DNA from 4 places in the Burkholderia theae genome. Region 1 is predicted to be linked to each of the others. Evidence: predicted binding sites of a transcription regulator. Region 1 holds the regulator's gene; each other region holds the start of a gene.
The links. Region 1 encodes HrcA, which represses chaperone genes, less so after heat shock. Its sites were predicted from a motif close to TTAGCACTCNNNNNNNNNGAGTGCTAA; they were not measured.
Positions count from the first base shown of each region.

Region 1 (7,192 bases):
CTGCGCGAGCATCGCGTCGTCGGCCTCGGACAGCGCGTTGAGCGCGCCCCGTACGCCTTCGATCAGGTTCGCCGAATGCGACAGGCGCTTGTGCTCGTTGCTGACCTCATCCCATTCGCCGGCCTGCGGCGCGAGCTTGTCGAGCTCGGCGAGCTGCCACGCGAGCTTTTCGCGTTCGAGCTGCAGCTCGCGCTCGTGCGCCTTCGCGGCGTCGATCGCCTGCGTCGCGTCGCGCCAGACGCGCCACGCGCGCGCGACGTTCGCGGCATCGGCGACGAGCCCCGCGTGCGTATCGAACAGCTCGCGCTGCGCGTCGGGCCGCATCAGCAACTGGTGCGCGTGCTGGCCGTGGATGTCGACGAGCATCTCGCCGAGTTCGCGCAGCTGCGCGAGCGTCGCGCTGGTGCCGTTGATGAACGCGCGCGAACGGCCGTTCGCGTCGATCACGCGGCGCAGCATCACGGTGTCCTCGGCGTCGAACGCGTGTTCGTCGAGCCAGCGCACGACGCGGTCGTGCGGCGTGAATTCGGCCGTGATGTCGGCGCGGCCGCAGCCGGTGCGCACGACGCTCGCGTCGGAGCGTTCGCCCAGTGCGAGCGCGAGGGCGTCGATCAGGATCGATTTCCCGGCGCCGGTTTCACCGGAAAACACGGAAAAGCCGCTGTCGAATTCGAGATCGAGCGCGGCGACGATGACGAAGTCGCGTATCGAGAGGTGGCGGAGCATGGTGTCGGGCGGAGGGGCGTCAGGACGCCTTGTCGTCTTCGTTCGATGCGTGTTCGTTCCAGTGCAGCTTCTTGCGCAGCGTCGTGTAGTAGCTGTAGCCGATCGGGTGCAGGAACGGCACCGTATGCTTCGAGCGGCGCACCTCGATCGTGTCGTTCAGTTCGAGCGAGGTGAACGACTGCATGTCGAAGTTCACGTTGACGTCGCGCCCGCCGACGATCTGGATCGCGATCTTCGTGTCGTCCGGCAGCACGATCGGCCGGTTCGACAGCGCGTGCGGCGCGATCGGCACGAGCACGATGCCCTGCAGCTGCGGATGGAGGATCGGGCCGGCCGACGACAGCGCATAAGCGGTCGAGCCCGTCGGCGTGGCGACGATCAGGCCGTCCGAACGCTGGTTGTACATGTACCGGCCGTCGACCGACGCGCGCAGCTCGACCATCCCGGAGAAGCCGCTGCGGTTGACGACGACGTCGTTGAATGCGATCGCGTGGTAGATCGGTTCGCCGTCGCGCATGATCCGCGCCTCGAGCAGCGAGCGCTCCTCGCGCTCGAACTTGCCCGACAGCATCACGGGGACGAGCGCATGCATGTCGGCGGCCGCGATGTCCGTGATGAAGCCGAGCCGCCCGTGGTTGATCCCGATCAGCGGCGTCCGGTACGGCGCAAGCTGGCGGCCGATGCCGAGCATCGTGCCGTCGCCGCCCAGCACGACCGCCACGTCCGCACGCGCCCCGATTTCGGCCGGGGTGAGCGCCGGGTAACCGGTGATGCCGAACTCGCGCGCGGTATCGCCTTCGAAGACGACCTCGAAGCCCAGCTTCGCGAGGCTGGCAGCCAGGGTGGCGAGCGGCTCGGCGATGCCGGGCGTGTTGCTCCGGCCGACGAGCGCGACAGTATTGAACTGATTACCGGTTTTCATGCCGGCATTACACCATAGCTCGTTGACGAAAAGAACCGGCTGTGCACCGGCGGGGCCGGATCGGGCCGGCCCGCGCAATGGCGGCCGACGCCACTCGCCGCGGTCGCGCGGTTGCGCTAAAATTTTCCACCATGCTAGATCCTCGCGCACGAACCCTCCTGAAAACCCTGATCGAACGGTATATCGCCGACGGTCAGCCAGTCGGATCGCGCACGTTGTCCCGTTATTCCGGGCTCGAGCTGAGCCCGGCGACGATCCGCAACGTGATGTCCGACCTGGAGGAACTCGGCCTCGTGTCGAGCCCGCACACGTCGGCCGGCCGCGTGCCGACGCCGCGCGGCTACCGGCTGTTCGTCGACACGATGCTGACGGTCGAGACGCCGATCGACGCCGAGGCCGTCGCGCGGCAGGTGCAGAACACGCTGCAGGCCGGCGAGCCGCAGCAGCGGGTGGTCGCCGCCGCGGCGAGCGTGCTGTCGAACCTGTCGCAGTTCGCGGGCGTCGTGCTGACGCCGCGCCGCAGCCACGTGTTCAAGCAGATCGAGTTCATGCGGCTGTCGGACAAGCGCATCCTGCTGATCATCGTCACGCCCGAGGGCGACGTGCAGAACCGGATGCTCGCGACGCCGCGCGATTACTCGCCGTCGCAACTCACCGAGGCGTCCAACTACATCAACGCGCATTTCGCCGGCCTGTCGTTCGACGAGGTGCGCCGCCGCCTGCGCGACGAGATCGACCAGTTGCGCGGCGACATGACCGCGCTGATGCATCTGGCGGTGACGGCCAGCACCGAGGTGCCCGACACCGAGGACACCGTGCTGATTTCCGGCGAGCGCAACCTGCTCGAGGTGGCGGACTTGTCGTCCGACATGGCGCGGCTGCGCAAGCTGTTCGACGTGTTCGACCAAAAGACGGGCCTCCTGCAACTGCTCGACGTGTCGAGCCACGCCCAGGGCGTGCAGATCTTCATCGGCGGCGAATCGACGCTCGTGCCGATCGAGGAAATGAGCGTCGTCACCGCGCCTTACGAGGTGAACGGGCAGATCGTCGGCACGCTCGGCGTGATCGGCCCGACCCGGATGGCGTACAACCGCGTGATTCCGATCGTCGACATCACCGCGCGCCTGCTGTCGCTGACGTTGAGCCAGCAGTAGCACACCCGATCCCGCCCCGTCATCGTGCCGCGGCGCCGTGCGTGCCGACAGTCGGCCGAACGGTACGGGGCGGCCCGCTATAATTGAGAGCCGTCCGGTCCCGTGCCCCGAGCACGTTCTTGCCCATGCGTTTCGATCTTGAGCCGCCTTCGAGCATCGCGGCCGCCCACCGCATCGGCGTGCTGCTGATCAATCTCGGCACGCCCGACGCGCCCACGCCGCGCGCAGTACGGCGCTATCTGGCCGAATTCCTGTCGGATCCGCGGGTCGTCGAAATTCCGCAGGTCGTCTGGCAGGTGTTGTTGCGTACGCTGATCCTGCCGCTGCGCAGCCGCGCGTCCGCGAAGAAATACGCGGCCGTCTGGATGCCGGAGGGCTCGCCGCTGCGCGTGCACACCGAGCGCCAGACCGACGGCGTGCGGCACCTGCTCGTGTCGAACGGCTATCACGTGCTCGTCGACTACGCGATGCGCTACGGCAGCCCGAACATTGCGCACGCGCTCGCGCAGTTCAAGCGCTCGGGCGTCGAGCGCGTGCTGCTGATGCCGATGTATCCGCAATACTCGGCGTCGACCACGGCCACCGCGTTCGATGCCGCATTCGACGCGCTCGCGCGCATGCGCAACCAGCCGGAGGTGCGCACGGTGCGGCACTACGCCGACCATCCGGCCTATATCCACGCGCTTGCCGAGCAGGTGCGCCAGTACTGGGCGCAGCACGGCCGGCCCGACTTCGCGGCGGGCGACAAGCTCGTGCTGAGCTTTCACGGCGTGCCGAAGCGCACGCTCGACCTCGGCGACCCGTATCACGACCAGTGCCAGCAAACAGGCGCGCTGCTGATGGCCGCGCTCGGGCTGTCGACGACCGAATGCCGCGTCACCTTCCAGTCGCGCTTCGGCAAGGCCGAATGGCTGCAGCCGTACACCGCGCCGACGCTGCGCGAGTTCGGCGAGGCAGGCGTGCGGCGGGCCGACGTGTTCTGTCCCGGTTTCACGGCCGATTGCCTGGAGACGATCGAGGAGATCGGCATGGAAGTGCGCGACGAGTTCCTCGCCGGCGGCGGCAAGGCGTTCCACCGCATTCCGTGCCTGAACGGCGCACCCGCGTGGCTCGGCGCGATCGGCGAGATCGTCGCCGAGAATCTGCAGGGCTGGCCCGTCAAGGCCGCGCAGCCCGAAACGGTGAACTGAGATGGAACGACACCCGCGCACATTTCATTCGCTGCGCGCCGGGGAGGCGGTCAGCCTCCTTGGGGCGGCCCGGCGGAGGCTGACATGAACTACAAGATTTCCACGGAACCGGGCGCGAAGCTGCGCATCGACAAATGGCTGTGGGCAGCCCGGTTCTTCAAGACGCGCTCGCTCGCGACCGATGCGGTCGACAAGGGGCACGTGAAGATCGGCGGTTCCGCGATCAAGCCGGCGAAGGAGGTGCGCGTCGGCGACGAGGTCGAGATTGCGATGGACGGCATCGTCTGGCACATTGCCGTGCGCGGCGTGTGCGATGTGCGCGGGCCGGCGAGCGTCGCGCAGACGCTTTACGAGGAAACGGAAGCGGGGCGGGCCGCGCGGCTCGCCGAACTGGAGCGGCGTCGCACGTATCGCGAGCCGGCGGCCGAGCTGCACGGCCGGCCGACGAAGCGCGACCGGCGCATCATCGACAGATTTTCTGGTGGGAGCTGAACATCTGGTCGAACGTCGCCCGCGCGCTTCCGTATTCGGTCGTGCGATCGGTGACGGCTCCCGACAGGCAGATGGTGGTGGTGCCGGCAATGAGTACCAGCGCGACCACCGAAATCGCAAAGGTCAGTTTCACGGTACTCCCCTCGAGAAGACGGGTGAAAAGGCGCCTGGTGGATGTAAGGCGACGGTCAGCTTAGGGTAAACACGCTTTTCCGACGCTTGAGTGGAGTGTAGTGCAGCGGCGTTGTGCGCAGCTAGTACTTGCCAGGTAAGCGTTGTTACAGGCCGTTTCTCCCGATCCGGCGAACGCTGCGACGCATGCACCGGCAGGACGCGCGGTTGTTTCGCGGCAATGGCGAATGCCGGCGAATAACCCTCTTGAAATTGTAGTTTTCGCCCTTATTTGCACCAGCAATGTGCGGTACCGCCGGGTATACGGTCCGGCGGTGACCGATTTGGCTTCAACCTCTAATCGACTTTCAGCGACATGGAAAACACGCAAGAGAACCCGGCACCCCAATCGGCCGAAGACATCGGCAGCGAGAAGCAGGCGGCGCAAGGCGCCACTCCCGCCGCCGAAGCCGCCGACGCGGCGCTCGCGGAGGCTCAAGCCAAGGTCGCCGAGCTGCAGGAGAGCTTCCTGCGGGCCAAGGCCGAGACCGAGAACGTGCGCCGTCGCGCGCAGGATGACGTCTCGAAGGCGCACAAGTTCGCGATCGAAAGCTTCGCGGAGCACCTGCTGCCGGTGCTGGACAGCCTGGAAGCGGCCGTCAGCGATACGTCCGGCGACATCGCGAAGGTGCGCGAAGGCGTCGAGCTGACGCTGCGCCAGCTGACGAGCGCGCTCGAGAAGGGCCGCGTCGTCGCGATCAACCCGGTCGGCGAGAAGTTTGATCCGCACCAGCACCAGGCGATTTCGATGGTGCCGGCCGAGCAGGAACCGAACACCGTCGTCGCGGTGCTGCAAAAGGGCTATACGATCGCCGACCGCGTGCTGCGCCCGGCGCTCGTCACCGTCGCGCAGCCGAAGTAAGGCCGTCGCGATGGCTGCCGCCGGCGTCGATCCGGCCGCGTTCGACGTGTTCGACATGCAGCCGCTGGCTGCCGACACGTTCGACGCGGGTATCGACGGCGCGGGCGATGCGCTCGCGGTGGTGTTCTTCTGGGGCGTCGACTGCTTCAACTGCGAGATCGCGAAGAAGGCGATGCTCGCCCGGCCCGACGCGATCCGCGCGCTGGATCTGAAGTGGTTCCATTGCAACGTGTACGAACACCATCAGCTGGGGCACCGCTTCGGGCTGCACGGCGTGCCGACGTGGTTCTTCTTCCACCGCGGCAAGCGTCTCGGCCGTGCGACGGGCTGGCATGGCCTCGCGCAGTTCCAGGCGGCCGTTTCGGCGGCGCGCGCGAAGATCGCGGTGGCGGCCGGCGATCCGGCGGCCGGCGGCGATTGAAAAAATTTAATATCCGCATCGCTTGTCGGGTCTTGAAAACGGGCCGGACGGACGCATGTCGGGAGCAGAGTTGAATTCTGGCGCGTGAAACCGCCCAAAAACGCGGCGTTTCGCGCAGCAATCAAGCATTTCTGGAGATTAGGAAAAAATGGGAAAGATCATCGGTATTGACCTCGGCACCACGAACTCGTGCGTCGCCATCATGGAAGGCAACCAGGTCAAGGTCATCGAGAACTCGGAAGGCACGCGCACCACGCCGTCGATCATCGCCTACATGGACGACAACGAAGTGCTCGTCGGCGCGCCGGCCAAGCGTCAGTCGGTGACCAACCCGAAGAACACGCTGTTCGCGGTGAAGCGCCTGATCGGCCGCCGCTTCGAAGAGAAGGAAGTCCAGAAGGACATCGGCCTGATGCCGTACAGCATCGTCAAAGCCGACAACGGCGATGCATGGGTCGAAGCGCACGGCGAAAAGCTCGCGCCGCCGCAGGTTTCGGCGGAAGTGCTGCGCAAGATGAAGAAGACGGCCGAAGACTACCTCGGCGAGCCGGTCACGGAAGCCGTGATCACGGTGCCGGCGTACTTCAACGACAGCCAGCGCCAGGCGACCAAGGACGCCGGCCGCATCGCGGGCCTCGAAGTCAAGCGGATCATCAACGAGCCGACGGCAGCTGCGCTCGCGTTCGGCCTCGACAAGGTCGAGAAGGGCGACCGCAAGATCGCCGTGTATGACCTCGGCGGCGGTACGTTCGACGTGTCGATCATCGAGATCGCGGACGTCGACGGCGAAATGCAGTTCGAAGTGCTGTCGACCAACGGCGACACGTTCCTCGGCGGCGAAGATTTCGACCAGCGCATCATCGATTACATCATCGGCGAGTTCAAGAAGGAGCAGGGCGTCGACCTGTCGAAGGACGTGCTCGCGCTGCAACGCCTGAAGGAAGCTGCTGAAAAGGCGAAGATCGAGCTGTCGTCGAGCCAGCAGACCGAAATCAACCTGCCGTACATCACGGCGGACGCGTCGGGCCCGAAGCACTTGAACCTGAAGATCACCCGCGCGAAGCTGGAAGCGCTGGTCGAGGACCTCGTCGAGCGCACGATCGAACCGTGCCGCATCGCGATCAAGGACGCAGGCGTCAAGGTGTCGGACATCGACGACGTGATTCTGGTCGGCGGCCAGACCCGCATGCCGAAGGTCCTGGAGAAGGTGAAGGAGTTCTTCGGCAAGGATCCGCGTCGTGACGTGAACCCGGA
Region 1 covers NZ_CP183461.1:783,503-790,694, forward strand. The annotation lists gene recN (DNA repair protein RecN) at 1-726, opposite strand, end outside; gene ACN22W_RS03690 (NAD kinase) at 746-1,648, opposite strand; gene hrcA (heat-inducible transcriptional repressor HrcA) at 1,780-2,802, shown strand; gene hemH (ferrochelatase) at 2,928-3,992, shown strand; gene ACN22W_RS03705 (RNA-binding S4 domain-containing protein) at 4,077-4,484, shown strand; gene ACN22W_RS03710 (hypothetical protein) at 4,456-4,617, opposite strand; gene grpE (nucleotide exchange factor GrpE) at 4,972-5,517, shown strand; gene ACN22W_RS03720 (thioredoxin family protein) at 5,528-5,938, shown strand; gene dnaK (molecular chaperone DnaK) at 6,087-7,192, shown strand, end outside.

Region 2 (7,192 bases), on a different replicon from region 1:
ATCGCACCATCGCGAGCAGCAGCGAGATCGCGATCAGCGAATTGCAGATCACGAGGTACGCGAGCGAACCGGCGAGGCCGGCGGTCCATTGCACGTGCATCGGTTCGAGCGCGAACGCGAGCGGCGCGGTAACGGCCAGCCCGACCGTGTATTGCACGAGGTTTGCTGTGACCGGATGCACGTCGGTGCCGAAGCGCTTTTCCCACAGCGTGCCGCCGGTGATGCACGCGAGCGCGAGCAGCGCGAATGCCAGCGCCCACGGCGACGCGACGTCGACCGACGATCGTGCGAGGATCACCAGCACCGCGCCCGCGGCGCCGAGCGCGAGCCCGACCCAGCGCAGCACGCCGACGCGCTCGCCGGCGATCATCGGCGCGAGCAGCCCGACGAGAATCGGCTGCTGCGACGTGACGAGCGCGACCGCGCCGGCCGACATGCCGAGCTTCAGGCTCAGGTACGTAAACGCGAAATAGCCGGCCTGCAGCAACAGGCCGACGACGACGAGGTTGCGCCATTCGCGCCGCGTGCGCGGCAACGCGGGGCGCAGCCACAGGAACGGGCCAGCGAGCAACGCGACGACGCACGCATAGCGCAGCGCGAGGAACGTGAGCGGATCGGCATAACGCAGGCCGAGCTTCAGGAACACGAAACCGCTGGCCCACAGCAGCAGGAACAGCGCGGGCGCGATGCGCAGCCAGCCGGGTGGCTGTCTGACCATCGGGGTGTCGATCGCGGTCATGCGCGCTCGCGTTGCATCGCCGGACGGGCGTCCGGCCCGAGCGCGCCGGGGGAGCGGGCGGGCCGGCGCATCATCGGCGGATCAGGTGATAGATGACGTTCAGCACGGTCACCGCGATACCGATGACGATCACGATCTGCAGTTTCCTGTTCATGACGGCGTGCCCCCGGGTATGCGTGGTGCGGTGATCATACGCCGCGTCAGCCGGCCGCGCGCGACCGGCCGCCGCCCGTCCGGCAAGGTTCGGTCAGAACCTGTGCCGAATCCCCGCATGCACCATCAGTTGCTTCCCGTTCGACGACAGATCGGCCGCGCCGGGGACATACGCCTGATCGAGCGACGAACCGGTCGCATCGCCGGTTATCCGCTGATACGCGCCCATCAGGTACACGTCCGTGCGTTTCGACAGGTTGTAGTCGGCCATCAACCCGAGCGAATGGATCTTCGGCTTCGCGGCGCCCGTCGTCGCGTCGTAGCGCACCGTCGTGTACACGTATTGCGCGCCGACGAACAACGCCGGCGTGAACTGGTACTTGCCGTTCACTTCGAAGTTCTGATACTTGATCGCCGTCACCGTGCCGCCCGCAAGCGGGCCCGTCACCGGCTCGATCGTCTCGTCGCCGAACAGGTAACCGACGTTCGCGGTCGGCCGCGTGACGTTGCTGTTCGTGTACGCGAATCCGACCGTTGCGGGCCCCGCGGTGTAGTTGACGCCCGCCCCGAAGATCCGCAGCCGTGCCGACGCAAAATTCGCGTCGGCGCCGACCGACCCCGAACCGGCGATCGCACCGCCCGACGTCGCGCCGGGGTTGTCCGCGTTCAGGAACGCCGCGCCGACGAGCAGGCCGCCCTGCTCGTACTGCGCGCCGACACTCCATACGCGGTTGTTCGCGAAACCCGTGTCGTTGCTGAAGCTGTAGGTGCCGCCGAACGAGAAACCGGAGAAATCCGGGCTCGCGTACTTGACCGTGTTGTTCACGCGGAACGTGTTGCCGGTGTTGTCGTTGTCGAGCGGGTGCGAGAACGGATAGACGCCCCAGCTCCCGTTCGCGGTCGTCGGCGCGAGATAGTCGACGACCGAATCGTATTGCCGGCCGAGCGTCAGCGTGCCGAAGCGCGTGCTGCCAAGCCCGACGTAGGCCTGACGCCCGAACATGCGGCCGCCCTGCGCGAGCGCGCCGTTGTTCACGTTGAAGCCGCTCTCGATCTGGAACAGCGCGCTGTAGCCGCCGCCCAGGTCCTCGGTACCCTTCAGCCCCCAGCGGCTGCCTTGTGCGAAGCCGCTTGCCATCTGCCACGCGCCATGGCCGCCGACGTTGTTCGTGTAGTCGATGCCGGCATCGACGAGGCCGTAAAGCGTGACACTGCTTTGTGCGAACGCGGGCACTGCGCACAGCGCCGGAATCGCGACAAGAATCGATCTCCAGTTCATCTGTAATCCTTATTTATTTATGGCTGACTGCGCACGTTGCGTGCGCCGCCGCTTACTTGCCGCCGTAGATATCGAAGTCGAAATACTTGCGGTTGATCCGCTGGTACGTGCCGTTCGCGAGAATCGTCGCGAGCGCGTGGTTGAACGCGTCGCGCAGGTCGTTGTCCTGCTTGCGCAAGCCGAGGCCGTCGCCTTGCCCGAAGTATTTCGCGTCGTCGATCGGCGCGCCCGCGAACATGAAGTCCTTGCCCTGAGGTTTCTTCAGGAACCCGTCGCTGGCCGCGATCGATGCCTGGAACGCTGCGTCGAGCCGCCCCGTCACGAGATCGGCGTACACCTGATCCTGGTTCTGGTACGACACGACCTGCACGCCGGCCGGCTGCCAGTTCGCGACCGCGTAGTCGGCCTGCGCGGAACCCTGCTCGACCCCGACGCGTTTGCCCTTCAGCGACTCGGCGCTCGGCAGCAGTGGCGACCCCTTGTGCACGACCAGTCGCGCCGGCGCGTTCGAGATCCGGTTCGTGAACGCGATCTGCTGCATCCGCTTCGGCGTGATCGTCATCGACGACGCGATCACGTCGAACTTGCGCGCGAGCAGCCCCGGAATCATCCCGTCGAAGCTCGACTCGACCCACACGCAGCGCGCGTGCAGTTCCGCGCACAACGCGTTCGTGATGTCGATCCCGAAGCCCGTCAGCGTGCCGTCGGGCAGCTTGTATTCGAGCGGCGGGTAAGTCGGATCGACCGCGAGGCGGATCTCCTTGCCCGTCCAGTCGCCGGCATGCGCCGTCCCTGCCGCCAGCGCCACCGCGAGCGCTACCATCCACTGTTTCATTGCCAGTCTCCTTGTGTAAATCGTGATTCGTGAAATGAAATCGTGCAACCGCATCACGCGAGGTATCGCTCCGCGAGCGCGATCCAGTAGCTCGCGCCGGTCGCAAGGCACGCGTCGTTGAAGTCATAGCCCGGGTGATGCAGCCCGCATCCGGCCGCGCCGTCGCCATTGCCGATCGACAGGTAGCTGCCCGGGCAAGCCTCGAGCATGAATGCGAAGTCCTCGCTCGCCGCGATCGGCCGCAGATGCGGAATCAGTGCCGCATCGCCGCCCCACTCGCGGGCCACGTTGCGCGCAAAGTCCGTTTCCGCCGCATGATTGACGAGCACCGGATAGCCGTATCGATAGTCGATCTCGGCCGTCGCGCCGTAGCTCGCGGCCTGCCCGTGCACGATCGCGCGGATGCGCTGTTCGAGCAGCGCGCGCACGTCCGGCGACAACGCGCGCACGCTGAGTTCGAGTTCCGCATGCGGCGGGATCACGTTCGATGCGGTGCCCGCATGGATCGAGCCGGCCGAGACGATCGCCAGTTCCTGCGGATTCACGTTGCGCGACACCACCGTCTGCAACGCCATCACGATCGACGCACACACCACCACCGGATCGATCGTCGTATGCGGCGCGGCGCCATGCCCGCCGCGCCCGATCACGCGCACGCGCACCTCGTCGGCCGACGCCATCGCCGGGCCGTCGCAGAAACCGAGCACGCCGGCCGGCAGGCCCGGCACGTTATGCATCGCGAACACGGCGTCGCACGGGAACTGCGTGAACAGGCCGTCGTCGATCATCCGCTTCGCGCCGCCGAGCCCTTCTTCGGCCGGCTGGAAAATCACGTTCAGCGTGCCCGCGAAGCGCTCGCGTTCCGTCAGGCAGCGCGCCGCCGCCAACAGCATCGCCGTATGACCGTCGTGGCCGCACGCGTGCATCACGCCGTCGCGCCGGCTCGCATGCGGCAGCCCGGTGGTCTCGCGGATCGGCAGCGCGTCCATGTCCGCGCGCAGCCCGAGCCGCTTCCCGGCGCCGCGCGTCAGCGTGCCGACCACGCCCGTGCCGCCGAGCCCGCGTGTTACCCGATAACCCCACGTTGTCAGGCAATCGGCCACGAGTTCGCTGGTCGCGTGTTCCTCGAAGCCGAGTTCGGGATGCGCGTGCAGCCGGTGGCGCAGCGCAATCATCTCCGCCTCGATGGCCGCCATTTCCGATGGAATGTGTTCGTGGTCCAACCCCGATTCTCCTCGATACGTTCTGCGGTCGATCGCCCGGATGACCGATCGTGGCCGAATCGTATGCAGCGAAAATCCCGGCGAACAGCCGCGGTTTCGTTATGATGACAACCTTTCGTTGTCGGGTATCGCACCATGAGCACGATGAAGCTGCATCAGTTGCAGGCGCTCGTCGCGAGCGCGGAGGCCGGGAGCATTCGCGGCGCGGCGCGCTTGCTCGGGTTGTCGCAGGCGGCCGTCACGCGCGCGCTGCGCGAACTGGAAGCGAGCGAGCGCCTGCCGCTGCTCGTGCGCGCGCCGGAAGGCATCGGCTTCACCGAATACGGCAAGACGCTGCTCACGCACGCGAAACTCGTGCTGAAGCAGCTCGAACACGCGCAAAGCGATCTCGAGCGCATGCGCGGCCGCGTCGAGGGCCGGCTGAGCATCGGCGTAACGCCGTGGCTCACGGTGACGTTCCTCGCGGAAGCCGTGCTGCGGTTTCGCGAGCAAATGCCCGACGTGCGCCTCGAACTCTACGAAGCACTGATGGCCGTCGCGCAGCCGTTGTTGCGCGACGGCAGCATGGACTTCGCGCTCGGCCACGTCCAGCCGGGCGGCACGCAGGAATTCGCGTTCGAGCCGATGCTGCGCTACGACACCTCGGTCATGGTGCGGGCCGGCCATCCGTGCGAACGCGTGCGGTCGATCCACGACCTGCTCGACCGGGACTGGGTGCTGAATTTCGCGGCCGACGGGCAGGCCGCACTCGTCGACTACCTGTTCACGCGCCACGGCGCGCAGATCGACGAGCGACGCATCGTGCGCGCGCAATCGGTCGCGATGCTGCAGACGATGCTCGAGCAGGCCGACATGTGCACGTGGTGCCCGACGATTCTCGCCGCCGTGCCGCCGTTCGGCGACCGGATGCGTGCGTTGCAGTTGAAGGAGACGTTCGAGCCGCGCGACCTCGGCATCGTCACACGCCGCAGCAGCACGCTGAGCGACGCAGCACGCTGCTTCATCGATTGCCTGCTGCACGTGATCCGCCGCCATGCGCGATCGGCGCGCAAGGAGGATCTCGCGCTGTTCAGGACGGTATCGCTGCTGATCTGACGGCGGCCTCGCCCGTCCCCCGTCCATAGCGCATTCGCGCAAATGCATTTCCGAATCCGTTATTGGATCGCGCCGCGGCTCGTTTCTATACTCGTCAGCACTCTCCGATGAAGAGTGCCAGCCAATTTCGACAGAACAGGACAGGACGAAGAGATGAGCCTACGCCCCTTGCACGACCGCGTCATCGTCAAACGACTCGACCAGGAAACCACCACCGCGTCGGGCATCGTGATCCCCGACAGCGCCGCGGAGAAGCCCGACCAGGGTGAAGTGATCGCCGTCGGCCCCGGCCGCAAGGACTCGGACGGCCAGCGCATCGTGCTCGACCTGCAGGTCGGCGAGCGCGTGCTGTTCGGCAAGTACGCGGGTCAGGCCGTCAAGGTGGACGGCAATGAGTTCCTCGTGCTGCGCGAGGAAGACATCGTCGCCGTCGTCAATCAATAACGGAGCGCAATCATGGCAGCCAAGGAAATCATTTTCAGCGACGTCGCACGTTCGAAGCTGACCGAAGGCGTGAACATTCTCGCGAACGCGGTGAAGGTCACGCTCGGGCCGAAGGGCCGTAACGTCGTGCTCGAACGCAGCTTCGGCGCGCCGGTCGTCACGAAGGACGGCGTGTCGGTCGCGAAGGAAATCGAACTCGCGGACAAGCTTCAGAACATCGGCGCGCAACTCGTGAAGGAAGTCGCGTCGCGCACCAGCGACGCAGCCGGCGACGGTACGACCACGGCCACCGTGCTTGCACAGGCGATCGTGCGCGAAGGCCAGAAATACGTCGCGGCCGGGCTCAACCCGCTCGACCTGAAGCGCGGCATCGACAAGGCCGTCGCGGCGGCCGTCGAAGAACTGAAGAAGATCAGCAAGCCGACCACCACGAGCAAGGAAATCGCGCAGGTCGCGACGATCTCCGCGAACGGCGAGGAGTCGATCGGCCAGCGTATCGCCGAAGCGATCGACCGCGTCGGCAAGGAAGGCGTGATCACCGTCGAGGACGGCAAGTCGCTCGCCGACGAGCTGGACGTCGTCGAGGGGCTGCAGTTCGATCGCGGCTACCTGTCGCCGTACTTCATCAACAATCCCGACAAGCAGATCGCCGAGATCGAGAACCCGTACATCCTGCTGCACGACAAGAAGATCTCGAACATCCGCGACCTGCTGCCGGTGCTCGAACAGGTCGCGAAGTCGGGCCGGCCGCTGCTGATCATCGCGGAGGATGTCGAGGGCGAAGCGCTCGCGACGCTCGTCGTGAACAACATCCGCGGGATCCTGAAGACGGTTGCCGTCAAGGCGCCGGGCTTCGGCGACCGCCGCAAGGCGCTGCTCGAAGACATCGCGATCCTCACCGGCGGGCAGGTCATCGCCGAGGAAACCGGGCTGACGCTCGAGAAGGCGACGCTCGCCGAACTCGGCCAGGCGAAGCGCATCGAGGTCGGCAAGGAGAACACGACCGTGATCGACGGCGCCGGCGATGCGAAGAACATCGAGGCGCGCGTGAAGCAGATCCGCGTGCAGATCGAGGAAGCGACGTCCGACTACGACCGTGAAAAACTGCAGGAACGCGTCGCGAAGCTCGCGGGCGGCGTCGCGGTGATCAAGGTCGGCGGTGCGACCGAGATCGAGGTGAAGGAAAAGAAGGATCGCGTCGACGATGCGCTGCACGCGACGCGCGCGGCCGTCGAGGAAGGCATCGTGCCGGGCGGCGGTGTCGCGCTGATCCGCGTGCGGCAGGCGATCCGCGAACTGAGGGGCGTGAACGCCGATCAGGACGCAGGCATCAAGATCGTGCTGCGCGCGCTCGAGGAACCGCTGCGCCAGATCGTCACGAACGCGGGCGAGGAAGCAAGCGTCGTCGTCGCGAAGGTCGCGGA
Region 2 covers NZ_CP183462.1:2,243,766-2,250,957, forward strand. The annotation lists gene ACN22W_RS27550 (DMT family transporter) at 1-739, opposite strand, end outside; gene ACN22W_RS27555 (porin) at 987-2,171, opposite strand; gene ACN22W_RS27560 (ABC transporter substrate-binding protein) at 2,224-3,006, opposite strand; gene ACN22W_RS27565 (M20 aminoacylase family protein) at 3,060-4,181, opposite strand; gene ACN22W_RS27570 (LysR substrate-binding domain-containing protein) at 4,365-5,324, shown strand; gene groES (co-chaperone GroES) at 5,478-5,768, shown strand; gene groL (chaperonin GroEL) at 5,781-7,192, shown strand, end outside.
Region 2: a site for HrcA is predicted at 5,419-5,445, ahead of groES (co-chaperone GroES). Genes of this name have one in related genera too.

Region 3 (7,192 bases), 160 kb from region 1:
CATGTCAGACTGCAATGCGTGAATGATTGGGTTCGAAGTCGAGGGTAAAGCAGTCCCGCGTAAACGCTTCGATATAGTCCAGCATCATATCCGACGCGAGCTCGGCTTCCTGTTCGTTACCGTCAGCTATTGCACGCGCGACTCTCGTGTGCTGCAGGCTTGCTGACGGCAGATCATTCAACCGTTTGTGATACATAAAGTAAAAACGTCGGGACAACGCATACAACGGTGCAATCGCCTCGGAAGCGAACCGATTTCGTGAGCACTGTGCGATCAGTTGATTGGCGGTGTACACGCTTCTCAAGTAGGCAACGATGTCTTGTGATTCGCCTGCCGCTTCGAGTTTGTCCGCGATTTTACGGAGCGCCTCGCGCTCCTCGGGGGATGCGCGCCGTGCAGCGCGCCGTGCGATAAGGCGCTCGAGTTCGCGGCGTGTTTCGAGCACGAGCAACTGATCATGAATGTTCGGGACCGTGATCATGATGCCGTGACGCGGCACGATCTGAAGCAGATGCGAAGCAGCCAGTCGTTGTGCGGCCTCGCGAACAGGCGTTCTCCCCGTATTGAGTTTCTCCGCGAGGGATGCCTCCGACCAGACACTGCCGGGCGCAAGCTCGAGCGTCACGATCAGTTCTTCAAGTTTCTGATGAGCCTGTTCGGCAAGGGTGCTACCCGTCAGTCCGTTCATGGGTCCGGTGATCCAGCAAAAAAATATTACTAACATATTAGCGTGGTCACCCCCCGTTTTCAACTCGCTGCTAAAGGGGTCAATGTTGGCGAACGGGTTTACCCGCTTTGACCTTTGGCACGCGTCTCGATATCCTACTGATATGTCAGTAACATCTGAGTGACATACTTGTTGGACGAATTGGGCGAAGACAATGCGGCGTCGTGCCGGACGCCGATGGATCTGCCCAATTCGCCGATCGCTACCGAGGTCGACATGAGCGTCCCTGATATCGGTGCCAGAGTGCCTGGCGTTCTCGTGATGATTGGCTGGCCCGGTGAGTGCGGCTTCATCGGAATCGCATTCGACATTCGCGAACGGGTGTTCACCTGCGTGATTGCAGCCGCAGGGCTCCGGGTGAATGGTCGGCAAGCAAAGTCGGCGTCACGCGCGAAATGGGGGCGAAAAGACCCGCTATCTGCCCATGGAGAACTTCGATGGGTGCAGCAAGACTTCCACGCTCGTCGCCGAGCACGTACTGTTTGAAATAAAGGGCGCCGAATTTACTTTTATCGATATGGGAATGCACGAAAAAATGTGCAGGTGTCCGCTCGGGTTGTGTTGTATCGGATCGAATGGGTCCGTTATGAGTTGATTTGAAGTTGAAGTTGAAGTTTGAGTGAGGAAGATTTCAATCGCTCGGTAGTGGTTAAAAATATTAAATTTGTGTTTGCATGTTCGGGCGATCGATTGGAGTGGTCTGAAAATTAATCGTGTCGATGAAGGCTGGGGGTGTTATGAGTATCCTGTTAGTGGAAGGAGATCCGGGTCAGGCGTCAGCATTTGAAAAGGCGCTGCGAGGGTCAAACCGGGAAATTTCGGTGGCATGCGATAGTGCGCGAGCCGTTCAGTTTCTGAGAAAGAAAGCCGTGGAGCTCGTGGTGCTTGACTGGAGAATCCCGGACGCCAGCGGTCTGAATTTGTTGCACTGGATTCGAGCCAATCTTGGAGACGCGCCCGTCGTTTTATTTCTGGCGGCGAGAACGCTGGAGGCGGATATCGCCGCTGCGCTGGATGCCGGAGCCGACGAGTACATTGGCAAGCCCTTTCGTGAGATCGAGTTGATGGCTCGAATCAATGCGCTGCTGCGTCGAAGCGGTCGAAATAAAAAAGCCGATAATAGAGTGGAGGTTGGGGCGTATGTCGTGAATCCGCTTATGCGCACGATTACCCTGCACGGCAAAAACATCGATTTGACCGCGAAGGAATTTTCCTTGGCGAGTTGCCTGTTCAATAATCTTGGAAACGTAGTCTCCCGGGATTCCTTGTCGACGTTGGCATGGGGGCGGGCACTGGATGGCACGTCGCGAAGCCTTGACACGCACATCTATCGACTTCGTCAGAAATTGGCGCTTCGTCCGGAAAACGGCTTTCAATTGAGCGCTGTGTATACGCACGGCTATCGGCTCGATATGGTCGACGATTTGTCGATGGCGGAGAATTTCATGGTCCCTGGTCAGGTCGCGCGGGGAGGAATGACTGAGGGCGCCGCTTCCGTGCGCTGCTTTAAAAATGCCGCGTGATTCGTCCGGTGAATGAGGGGTGTGCAGTGAAAGTGATCCGCGGGGTTCCTCGTGATGATTTGGCGAGCGAGATCCCCGCGACCTGACCCTGCGACAAGACGAATGCGATGGGTGACCGGTCGACGAACAGATCGTCCGGATCTCGCACGGCAGTGCATGTTGACCATTCCGCCAACAGGCGGCTTCGGGGCCGGTTGCTTTCTCACAGGCAACCGGCCGACCTCGCTCGGGAGATGACATTCGTCCTTCCGGCCGATGCATGGTCGATCAGGCAGTTCACGACTGCCCGTCAAGCGTCGACTGCGACGCGGTGAAGCGACAAACTGCTCCGATCCTGAGAGGAGGGCGTCGTGACGCGCTGCCTGCGCGTTGATCGCGAATATACGTTTGCACCCTATTTGTTTCGACAGTGCTCGCTCGGGATGTACGGGAATCCCCGAGGTGTCGCAACCGCTGCTGCATGGCCATGGAGATGAACCGAACAGGCGACTCCTGCTATCCTCGCGGATACCGCCGCCGTCGCTCATGGTTTTTGCTAGGCTATTGTTTTTGCTCGATATATTTCCGTTGATCCGGCCTCTTCCACGTCGCCTCACGCCCAATCTCACGCGAACGAAGCTCGGCGCCGAGCGCCCCCCGCCTGCCCGGAAAAATCCTCCGGGTCCCCTTCTTGAATTTGTCAAAACCCGTCCATATAATTAGCACTCGCTGCACGAGAGTGCTAACAATTCTCTGCCGGGCGATTTGCCGGGCAGATTCCCTAAGCGTTCTTCAATCTCAGTCAAGAGAGGAGTGAATATGAACCTTCGTCCTTTGCACGATCGCGTGATCGTCAAGCGCCTGGATCAGGAAACCAAGACCGCCTCGGGCATCGTGATCCCCGAAGCCGCTGCTGAAAAGCCGGATCAAGGCGAGATCCTCGCGGTCGGCCCGGGCAAGCGTGACGACAAGGGTGCACAGATCGCGCTCGACGTGAAGGTCGGCGATCGCGTCCTGTTCGGCAAGTACGCAGGCCAGACCGTGAAGGTCGACGGCCAGGAACTGCTGGTCATGCGCGAAGAAGACATCATGGCCGTGGTCAACGCTAACTAAGCGTCCTCCGACGGTACATATTCCCAAGAATTCAAGGAGTTAGAAGATGGCAGCTAAAGACGTCGTATTCGGCGATTCCGCCCGTTCGAAGATGGTCGAAGGCGTGAACATTCTCGCCAACGCAGTCAAGGTCACGCTGGGTCCGAAGGGCCGCAACGTGGTGCTCGAGCGCAGCTTCGGCGGCCCGACGGTCACCAAGGACGGTGTGTCGGTCGCGAAGGAAATCGAGCTGAAGGACAAGCTCCAGAACATGGGCGCGCAAATGGTCAAGGAAGTCGCTTCCAAGACCAGCGACAACGCAGGCGACGGCACGACGACGGCAACCGTCCTCGCGCAATCGATCGTTCGCGAAGGCATGAAGTACGTCGCATCGGGCATGAACCCGATGGACCTGAAGCGCGGCATCGACAAGGCAGTCGCAGCGGCTGTCGAAGAGCTGAAGAAGATCAGCAAGCCGTGCACGACGAACAAGGAAATCGCGCAGGTCGGCTCGATCTCGGCGAACAGCGATTCGTCGATCGGCGATCGCATCGCTGAAGCGATGGACAAGGTCGGCAAGGAAGGCGTGATCACCGTCGAAGACGGCAAGTCGCTGGCCGACGAACTCGACGTCGTCGAAGGCATGCAATTCGACCGCGGCTACCTGTCGCCGTACTTCATCAACAACCCGGACAAGCAAGTCGCCGTCCTCGACAACCCGTTCGTGCTGCTGCACGACAAGAAGGTGTCGAACATCCGTGATCTGCTGCCGGTACTCGAGCAAGTCGCGAAGGCTGGCCGTCCGCTGCTGATCATCGCTGAAGACGTCGAAGGCGAAGCGCTCGCAACGCTGGTCGTCAACAACATCCGCGGCATCCTGAAGACCGTTGCGGTCAAGGCACCGGGCTTCGGCGATCGTCGCAAGGCGATGCTGGAAGACATCGCGATCCTGACCGGCGGTCAAGTCGTCGCGGAAGAAACCGGCCTGACGCTCGAGAAGGCAACGCTGGCAGAACTGGGCCAGGCGAAGCGTATCGAAGTGGGCAAGGAAAACACGACGATCATCGACGGCGCAGGCGAAGCCGTGAACATCGAAGCACGCGTGAAGCAAGTGCGCGCGCAAATCGAAGAAGCGACGTCGGACTACGACCGTGAAAAGCTGCAAGAGCGCGTGGCCAAGCTGGCCGGCGGCGTGGCAGTGATCAAGGTCGGTGCTGCGACCGAAGTCGAAATGAAGGAAAAGAAGGCACGTGTCGAAGACGCACTGCACGCAACGCGCGCAGCTGTGGAAGAAGGCATCGTGGCAGGCGGCGGCGTTGCGCTGATCCGCGCTCGCACCGCGATCGCAGGCCTGACCGGCCTGAACGCCGACCAGAACGCCGGCATCAAGATCGTGCTGCGCGCCATGGAAGAGCCGCTGCGCCAGATCGTCACGAACGGCGGCGAAGAAGCCAGCGTCGTGGTGGCGGCAGTTGCTGCAGGCAATGGCAACTACGGCTACAACGCAGCGACGGGCGAGTACGTCGACATGGTCGAAGCCGGCGTCGTCGACCCGACCAAGGTCACGCGTACCGCACTGCAGAACGCAGCTTCGGTTGCAGGCCTGCTGCTGACGACGGACGCAGCTGTTGCAGAATTGCCGAAGGAAGATGCACCGATGGCTGGCGGCATGCCGGGCGGCATGGGCGGCATGGGCATGGACATGTAATCGACTTCGGTCGATGGTGTCCGGAGCGCGCAGCGATGCGCGTTCCAGCCAAAAGAAAAGACCCGCAGCGATGCGGGTCTTTTTTTATTTGCGCACGGGATTCGCTGCACGCGCGGGCCGGCGTTCAGGCCCGCCGCGCGCGCTTCAATGCCGGTGCGACGTCCTCGGCACCGGGTCGACCTTCGTGGCCGGCGGCGTGTCCGAGTCTTCGTTGCTGCGCGCCCAGAAGAACCGGTCGGGCATATGCGCACCCATGCCGGGCCGGAACGCGTCGCGCACGGCCTGGTACAGGTACTCCTGCGCCTCGCGGACCGCTTCGGGCGGCTCCTGGCCGTTCGCGAGCAGCGCCGCGATCGCAGCGCCGAGCGTGTCGGTGATGCCCATCAGCCGGTGCGGCGAGCGATCCCACATGTCCTCGCGGAGCTGGCCTTCCTCGCCGTACAGCGTGTTGACGAGCCGGTGCGAGCCCATTTCGGACGACAGGATGTACTCGCAACCCTGCGACAGCAGGTGCGACACGGCCGCGTCGAGATTCGGCGCCTCGGCATCGCCGTCCGGCTGCGCGAGCGCGATCAGCGTCGCGTAGTCGGCGACCAGCAGCGTCGTCTGGGGGGCCAGCAGGTCGGCGATCGATTCGCGCAGGTCGTCGGCGGCCAGCACGTGTTCGTCGTCGAGCGTGAAGTCCGGCGCAAGCACGAGCGGCACGCCGTCGTAGTCGGCGACGACCTCGGCGATCGCGCTCACGACTTCCGCGCGCGTCGCCGCGCCGATTTTGAACGCGGCGACCGGCATGTCCTCGAGCAGCATGCGCGCCTGGGCGGCGACGACGTCGGGATCGAGGCCGGTCACTTCGTCGCAGGCGGCCGAGTCGCGCACGGTGTAGCCCGTCAGGACGGACACGCCGTGACAGCCCATGCTCGCCAGGGTCATCAGATCGGCTTGGAGGCCGGAGCCGCCGGTGGGATCGGACAGGCCGAAGGTGAGGACGATCGGAGGGGCGTTGCTGGACATGTAAAAATGGGGCAAGAGAAAAACGGGAAAGCGACGGGTATGCGGACGGCGAGGCGAAATGGGCTTTTTCGGCCCTGTGTTGCCCGGCAGGCCGCACTTTTCAGCCATTATGCGGCGTAATCCGGCCTGCACGACGGATTTTTTAGCGCAGCGCAACGTAGTTGCCGTACTCCAGCGTGATCGCTAGGCAGTCCGGCCCCGACACGGTACCATCATGGCTCCCGAATTTACCGACTTTCCCGACGCGGCTTAAGATGGAATACAAGAGCTGGATGTGCCTGATTTGTGGCTGGATTTACGACGAAGAAGCCGGGCTGCCGGAAGAGGGCATTGCCCCGGGCACGCGCTGGGAAGACGTCCCGATCAACTGGACGTGTCCCGAATGCGGCGCCCGCAAGGAAGACTTCGAGATGGTCCAGATCTGACCGGACCCTTGGCCCACGGACACACCGCTCAGGCCTCGCATCGGCCCGGCGCTCGCGCGCCGAGGTTCGCGCGAGCGACTCGACGATGACAGGCGCGCGTGTCCATGACGGCCGATCCGGCGAACGTTCCCCAACCTGACGCACTGCCCAACCCGCGTGGTGGGGCGGTGCGCGCGGCCGACGCGTGGCTTGCGGCGGCCGCCGACGCATTCGAGCGTCGCGACGACGCAACCGCGCCGCTGTCCGCTGCCGCGGCCGTGCTGGCGGAAGCCGGCTGGCTGCCGGCCGCGCGTTTCGCGGGGCAACTGTCGGCCGCCGCGGCGCTCGTCGCCACCGAGCCGACTTCGGCCGGCTGGCGTGCCGCGTTGCGCGATTTCCGCGCGGCCGTCGGGCGCCACAACCTGCGCGAGCTCGCCTGCTCGCCCGTTCTCTTCGAGCATTTCCGTGCGTTGCGTGCGCAAAGCGCCGCCGACCTGCGCGCGAGCGTGCCGCTCGACGCGCTCGCGCTCGTCGGCCGCGCGGTGCCGCCAGCCACGCTGCGCGCGCTGCCCGATGCGTTCGCGACCCGGATACGCGCCCGCTACGAGCAGGCGCTGCTCGGCGTGCTGCGGGCACAGCACGGCGCGCCCGATGCGGCGCTCGACGAACTCGACGCGATGCTGGCGGCGCTCACCGACGACGGGCCGTACGATTTCTGGCGGCTCGCGACCGCGTGCCTGCGTGCGCT
Region 3 covers NZ_CP183461.1:940,173-947,364, forward strand. The annotation lists gene ACN22W_RS04355 (GntR family transcriptional regulator) at 5-688, opposite strand; gene ACN22W_RS04360 (hypothetical protein) at 857-1,213, shown strand; gene ACN22W_RS04365 (response regulator transcription factor) at 1,447-2,250, shown strand; gene groES (co-chaperone GroES) at 3,049-3,342, shown strand; gene groL (chaperonin GroEL) at 3,389-5,029, shown strand; gene ACN22W_RS04380 (hydroxymethylpyrimidine/phosphomethylpyrimidine kinase) at 5,174-6,040, opposite strand; gene ACN22W_RS04385 (rubredoxin) at 6,295-6,465, shown strand; gene ACN22W_RS04390 (hypothetical protein) at 6,570-7,192, shown strand, end outside.
Region 3: a site for HrcA is predicted at 2,949-2,975, ahead of groES (co-chaperone GroES). Genes of this name have one in related genera too.

Region 4 (7,192 bases), 1.2 Mb from region 1:
CGGGATCGTCTTCTTCGCGGCGGCCTTGATCTGCTCGGGCGTCGCGTCGACCACGTTCGGCGTGAACTGCTTGAGCATCAGCCCGTAGCCGAGATACTGCTTGTGCTGGTCGAACAGCTCGTGCGTCGCGGCGCTGGTGTCGCCTTCCTTGATCTTCTGCAGCGCGCCGTACGCGATCATCCCGCTCTGGATGTGCTCCTCGCTGCGCTTCATCAGGTCCTTGAGGCCGATGACGGGTTCGTCGATCGAGCGCGTTGCGATCAGGCCGAGCGCGTACGGGATCTTGATCGCGTAGTCGGTGCGCTGTTCCTCCTGGTTCGGAATGCCGATCAGCGTGAACGGAGCGGGCGCGGGTGCCGTTTCCCATTCGGATTCGATCGCGGCGAGCTTCATCTTCTGCACTTCGCCAGTCGTATAGCCCGATTCGTCGCCGAGCACGATCACGCAGAGCGTCGCCGCGAGGCCGAAGCCGGCCGCGACCGCGAACGAGCGCAGCGCGAAGTCGACGTCGCGCTTCTTCAGCAGGTACCACGACGACACGCCGAGCACGAACATCGCGGCCGACACATAGCCCGCCGACACCGTGTGCACGAACTTCACCTGCGCGACCGGGTTGAACAGCACGTCGAACAGGCTCGTCATCTCCATGCGCATCGTCTGGTAGTTGAACTCGGCGCCGACCGGGTTGTTCATCCAGCCGTTCGCGACGAGGATCCACAGCGCGGACAGGTTCGAACCCAGCGCGACGAGGAACGTGACGATCAGGTGCTTGACCTTCGACAGGCGGTTCCAGCCGAAGAAGAACAGGCCGACGAACGTCGATTCGAGGAAGAACGCCATCAGGCCTTCGACCGCGAGCGGCACGCCGAAGATGTCGCCGACGTAGTGCGAGTAGTACGACCAGTTCGTGCCGAACTGGAATTCGAGCGTGATGCCGGTCGTCACGCCCATCGCGAAGTTGATCCCGAACAGCTTGCCCCAGAACTGGGTCATGTCCTTGTAGACCTGCTTGCCGGTCATCACGTAGACCGCTTCCATGATGACGAGCAGCCAGGACAGGCCGAGTGTCAGCGGCACGAACAGGAAGTGGTAGAGCGCCGTGATGCCGAACTGCAGACGTGACAGATCGACGACTTCACTACTTATCATGGTGGTCTCCCTCGGTGGGTGCAGGCGCCGGCACCGAAAGCAGCTTCTCGGCGACGGCGGCAGGCGGAAGCGACATGTGCTCGGCCTGCGGATGATTGAAGAATGCGTATTTGAGCGACATCAGGAGGATCAGCTTGACGATCAGCACCAGGGTGATGTCGCGGGCGAGGGTCGGGCCGCGTGCCCACGCGGCGATGCGCGCGCGCCAGCCGATCGTGCCGGCCGGCCGCGGGGGAGGCGGCGCAGGCTCTTTATTGATCGAGATCAAGGCGAATATCCTGAATCGATTTAGGTCGGTTTTGGGGCGACTTTACGTCGGATTTATGACGGCCGTGAAGCTGTTTTAATCCCTTTGCGCCGGACATGCCAATTTTAAAAGGACTGCTTTCCGATGCCGAGTGCTGCGCTGCGGCAGACCGTCGCGAAACGCGGACCGAAACTTGAGGCAGATCAAGGTTATGCGGAAGGGGGCCGCAAACAGCCTAATACCTGATGAATCAGGTCAATTAATCGGCGGAGAAACGAACGGAGAAGCGCGTGAAAAGCACGCGCAAAAGACGGGCGAAAAAAAACCGCTGCCGGTCGGGCAGCGGTTTTCGATGAGGCGCTCTAAATCGTCGGGGATTTATGCGTATTCGGCGAGGGCGGTGCGCATCTTTTTCATCGCACTCGCTTCGATCTGGCGGATACGTTCCGCCGACACGCCGAACTCGGCGGCGAGATCGTGCAGCGTCGAGCCGCCCGAGCCGTCGTCGTCGACGTGCAGCCAGCGCGCCTCGATGATGCGGCGGCTGCGCGCGTCCAGCGCGTCGAGCGCCTGCGCGATGCCGTCCGTCTGCAACGTGTCGCGCTGACGCGCGGCGAGCACGGCGGTCGGCTCGTTATGCGAGTCGGCCAGGTAGGCGATCGGCGCGTACGACTCCTCGCCGTCTTCCACCTGCCCTTCGAGCGCGATGTCGCCGCCCGACAGGCGCGTTTCCATCTCGGACACGTCTTCGCGCTTGACGTTGAGCTCCTGCGCGAGGCCGTCGATTTCCTCGGGCGTCATCGCCTGCATGCTCTTCTTGTGGCTGCGCAGGTTGAAGAACAGCTTGCGCTGCGCCTTCGTCGTCGCGACCTTCACCATGCGCCAGTTGCGCAGGATGTACTCGTGGATTTCGGCCTTGATCCAGTGGATCGCGTACGACACGAGACGCACGTTCTGGGCCGGATCGAAGCGCTTCACGGCCTTCATCAGGCCGATGTTGCCTTCCTGGATCAGGTCGCCGTGCGGCAGGCCGTAGCCGAGATAGTTGCGCGCGATCGACACGACGAGCCGCAGGTGCGACAGCACGAGGCGGCGCGCCGAATCGAGGTTGTTGTTTTCGCGGAATTCGGTCGCGTACTGGCGTTCCTCTTCCGGCGTCAGCAGCGGAATGCGATTGACGGCCTGGATATACGCGTCGATGTTGCCCAGCTGGCCCGGCAACATCGATTGAGCTGCGAGCGCCAGCGAGCCTGCCGATTCGGCCTTGGCCGGCGTCGGGCTCAGGGTGTTCGGAAGGGTCAGGGCGTTGCTCACTAAAAAACTCCTTTGGAATCAGGGACAAACCCCGGGTCTCGGATGAAAGACCGGAGCCAATCTTAGCACTCCCGTAATCCGAGTGCTAATTCCTTAGAGCGGGCGTGGGCATCGGAGTTCCCAGTTTTCTATCGAAGTAGTCGAGTCGATAGTCTAATCTGCGACCAAAGCGGCGGATCGAAGTTCCGTAAACCGTTGTTTCTGATAGGAATCAGTAGACGATTTCGATTTTTGTCGTTTTGGAAGGAAGCCATTTCGCTTCGCGATGCCGATCCGAAAAGTCCTTTACCATACCATTCAGTTCGCTCGGGCCAGGCCGGTGCGGCCGGCTCCATTCAACCCAAAAAGTTGGAGTGTCAGATGAACAATAAGAAGAATCGCCGGCCCCGCAGCCGGCTTGCGCTGCACGCGATGCTGGCGGCGTCACTTCTGGGCGGATCGGGCGCGGCATTTGCGGATCGATGGGGGATCCAGGCGGGCGGCGGGTTTTCGGATCGTCACGGGATCGACAAGGCCGATCTCGGCGTGGTGTGGGATCCGGGCTGGAACTGGTGGGAAATCGGCGGCTGGCACTTCACGTTCGTGATGGAAGGCCACGTCGGCTACTGGCACACGGGCGGCAACGTTCACAGCGGCCTCGGCGAATTCGGCGCGACGCCGATGTTCCGCTTCATCAAGAGCGCGGGCCAGGTGCGCCCGTTCGTCGAGGCCGGCGCCGGCATCCGCTTCCTGACTTCGCCGACGATCTCCACCCATCTTTCGCTGGGGACCTCGTTCCAGTTCGTGGACGTCGTCGGTGTCGGCGCGCAGTTCGGGGAACGGCAACAATATCAGGTCGGTTACCGTTTTCAACATGTGTCTAACGCGGGTATCAAAGAGCCGAATCCTGGTATAAATTTCCACCAGTTCTACGTGCAGTACAACTTCTGATCCGCATGCCCGCGCACGGCGTGCGCGTTGCCGAGGAGTCAGGCGATGGCGAAGGTGGTCGATGCGATCCGCGCGCTCGAGCGCGATCGGTTCCGGGCGATGGTGGACGGGGACGGCGAGGCGCTCGACGCGCTGTTGTCGGACAAGGTGTTCTTTGTTCACACCAACGGCAAACGTGAAACCAAGCAGCAGTTCATCGACGCCATCGTCGCAGGCCGCCGTCGCTATCGTCAGATCGAAATCCAGTCGCAGGACGTGTTGCCCGTTGGCGACGAAACCTGCGTCGTCACCGGGCGCGCGTTGATCGAGATGGAAACGAACAACGGCGGCCTGGTCTTCCCGATTGCCTATACGTCCGTCCACACCCACGAGCAGGGCCGCTGGAGCCTGCTCGCCTGGCAGGCGACGCGGTGCGCGACCGAGACATGAGCGCACGTGGCGCTCTTTTTCATGTCCCGACCGAAGCGGCCTTCTGGGCCGCTTTTTGTTGCCTCGTGCGACGCGGATCGCGCGGCGCACGGGCGGTCACGCCCCGCTCGCTGACGTTTGAACCCTGAATCGAAGCCCGACGGTCAGGCCGCCGCGCGGCGGTCCGTGCAATGCCATGCCGAGCGGTTGATCGCGCTGACGACCGCGTCGAGCGCGGCGCTCGCCGCATCCGCATGCAGGCCGACGCCGTGCCGCTGCGGTGCATCGCCGACCCGGCAGCCGACCGACACCGCGAACCGGCCGTCCGTCGTGCGCGCGTGTTCGCACGACGCGACGTCGATCGACGCGCCGGCGGCCGCCGCAAATGCCGCGGCCAAACGTCGCACGGCGTCCTCCGGCGTCGCGTCGGCCGCCGGCGCCGTCGCGATCTCGCGGTTCCGCCAGCGCGCGTTGCTGCCGTGGCGTGCAGCCGGGCCGTCGGTCTCGAAGAATTCGCGGGCGAACAGCGCGCAGATCGCGTCGCCCGTCACTTCCTCGCCGGACGCGTCGGCGAGCGTCTGCACCGCGTGGCTGAATTCGATCTGCACGCGGCGCGTCGGCGTGAAGCCCATTCCGCGTTCGAGCAGGAACGTCGCGCCGCCCTTGCCGGACTGGCTGTTCACGCGGATCACCGCGTCATAGCTGCGGCCAAGGTCGGCCGGGTCGATCGGCAGGTACGGCACTTCCCAGACCGCGTCGGGGCGCTGCTGCGCGAAGCCCTTGCGGATCGCGTCCTGGTGCGAGCCGGAGAACGCGGTGAACACGAGGTCGCCCGCGTACGGATGGCGCGGATGCACGGGAATCTGGTTGCAGCGTTCGACGACGCGGCGCACCGCGTCGATGTCGGAGAAATCGAGGCCTGGGTCGATGCCCTGCGTGTAGAGGTTCAGCGCGAGCGTGACGAGATCGACGTTGCCCGTGCGCTCGCCGTTGCCGAACAGGCAGCCTTCGATGCGGTCGGCGCCCGCGAGCAGCGCGAGTTCGGCCGCCGCGACCGCGGTGCCGCGATCGTTGTGCGGATGCACGGACAGCACGATGCTGTCGCGATACGCGAGGTTGCGGTCCATCCATTCGATCTGGTCGGCGAACACATTCGGGCTCGCGGCTTCGACGGTCGCCGGCAGGTTCACGATCATCTTGTGGTCGCGGGTCGGCCGCCAGGTCTGCGCAACGGCATCGCAGATCTCGCGCGCGAACGTCAGCTCGGTCATGCTGAAGGTTTCCGGCGAGTACTGGAAGGTCCAGTGCGTGTCGGGGCGCGCGGCGGCGTGCGCCTTGATGCTGCGCGTGCCGTCGACCGCGAGCGCCTTCACGTCGTGCTTCGACATCCCGAACACGATGCGGCGGAACGACGGGCAGATCGCGTTGTACAGGTGCACGATCGCGCGCGGCACGCCGTCGAGCGCGTCGAACGTGCGTGCGATCAGGTCTTCGCGCGACTGCACGAGCACCTCGATCGTCACGTCGTCCGGAATCCGCTTGTCGTCGATCAGCTTGCGGACGAAATCGAAGTCGGTTTGCGACGCAGACGGAAAACCGACTTCGATCTCCTTGAAACCGATCGCGACCAGCATCTCGAAGAACTCGAGCTTCTGCTCGATGCTCATCGGCTCGATCAGCGACTGGTTGCCGTCGCGCAGGTCGGTGCTCATCCAGACGGGCGCGCGTTCGATGGTGCGGGCCGGCCAGCGGCGGCCATTGAGGCGGACGGGTTCGAACGGGCGGTATTTGTCTTGCGGATTGCGCTGCATCTTCGGGACCTCGGGTCTCAAGTCGCGAGCGAAGACGGGCGGCATGGGCGACGGTTGGCGCTGCCTCGCACCGCGGCACACGATGGCGCTGCGGATGCGGATGATCTTCGCGAATCGACCGACGGATAGACGGACGAATGCTGACGACTTCGGGTTGTAAAAACTGCGAGAGGGGTACTGCGAGGAACTGCTGGGAGGGACCGTGCGGACAGCACACGGCGCTACGACAGCCTTAGGCTAGTCGTAGCGATAGCGGCCGCGCTAGGCGGCCGGAGGTAATTCGGAGGGTGTTCGGAAAGGAACGCATTACGGCAACTCTATGCCAGATTGCGGGCGCGTGTCAAATGGCCGGGGCGCGGGGGCGGGTCGACGCCGCGCCGTCAGCGTGCGATGCGGGCGATCTGCACGATCGTTGCGACCTGTCGCGCGACCGTGTCGGGCACCGGCATCTCGCCGCGCAACACGGCGTCCGTCCACGCGGCCGTCGTCGTCGCATCGCGCGATTCGGGCAGTGCGACGGGCGGCGCATCGGCCGACGATCGTTCGGCTTCGATCAGCGTGTCGCACACGCCGTCGTGCAGCCAGTCGACCTGCACCTGGCGTCGCGTGTCGGCGACGGCCTCGCCTTCGGTGCCGCGCGCGAGCAGCGCGCCGCCGAGCGCGGCGTCCGGATGGTCGCGGAACAGTTGCGCGAGGCTGTCACGGTACGGCGGATGCGTGTAGTTGACGAGCCGCAGGCCGGCCGGCGCGAACGGCTGCAGGATCTTCACGAGCGTGTGCGTCGAGTTGCGCACGCCGAGCACGCTGCGCATCGACAGCAGGTGCGCGATGCGCGGCGCCAGCGCTTCGATCGGTGCAAACGCGACGCGGCGCTCGGCGAGCGTGTCCTCGATCGCGTCGTGCGACGTCGACGGCGGAAGCGACAGCGCCGAGAAGATCTCGGCGCTCGTCACGCGGCCCGGATCGCGCTCGACGCCGTGCACGAGCACCGGCACGCCTTCGCGCGCGAGCAGCAGCGCGAGCAGCGGCACGAGGTTCGGTTGCTTGCGCGCGCCGTTGTAACTCGGAATCGACACAGGGCGGAACGCGGCGTCCTGCACGTGCACGGGCTCGAACGACGCCTGCGCGGCGGCCAGCATCGCGGCCAGTTCGTCGGCGGATTCGCCCTTCAGCCGATAGGCGATCAGGATCGCACCGAGTTCGACGTCCGACACGCGTGCATCGAGCATCGCGCGATAAAGTTCGAACGTGTCCTCGGCCGACAGCGCGCGCGCGCCGTGCGGGCCGCGGCCGATTTCCTTGATGAAGCGGGCGCAGGGGAACGGAACGGCGG
Region 4 covers NZ_CP183461.1:3,313,621-3,320,812, reverse strand. The annotation lists gene ACN22W_RS15670 (cytochrome ubiquinol oxidase subunit I) at 1-1,149, opposite strand, end outside; gene cydP (cytochrome oxidase putative small subunit CydP) at 1,139-1,417, opposite strand; gene rpoH (RNA polymerase sigma factor RpoH) at 1,775-2,710, opposite strand; gene ACN22W_RS15655 (acyloxyacyl hydrolase) at 3,071-3,640, shown strand; gene ACN22W_RS15650 (nuclear transport factor 2 family protein) at 3,686-4,069, shown strand; gene leuA (2-isopropylmalate synthase) at 4,213-5,859, opposite strand; gene ybiB (DNA-binding protein YbiB) at 6,240-7,192, opposite strand, start outside.
Region 4: a site for HrcA is predicted at 2,773-2,799, ahead of rpoH (RNA polymerase sigma factor RpoH). Genes of this name have one in related genera too.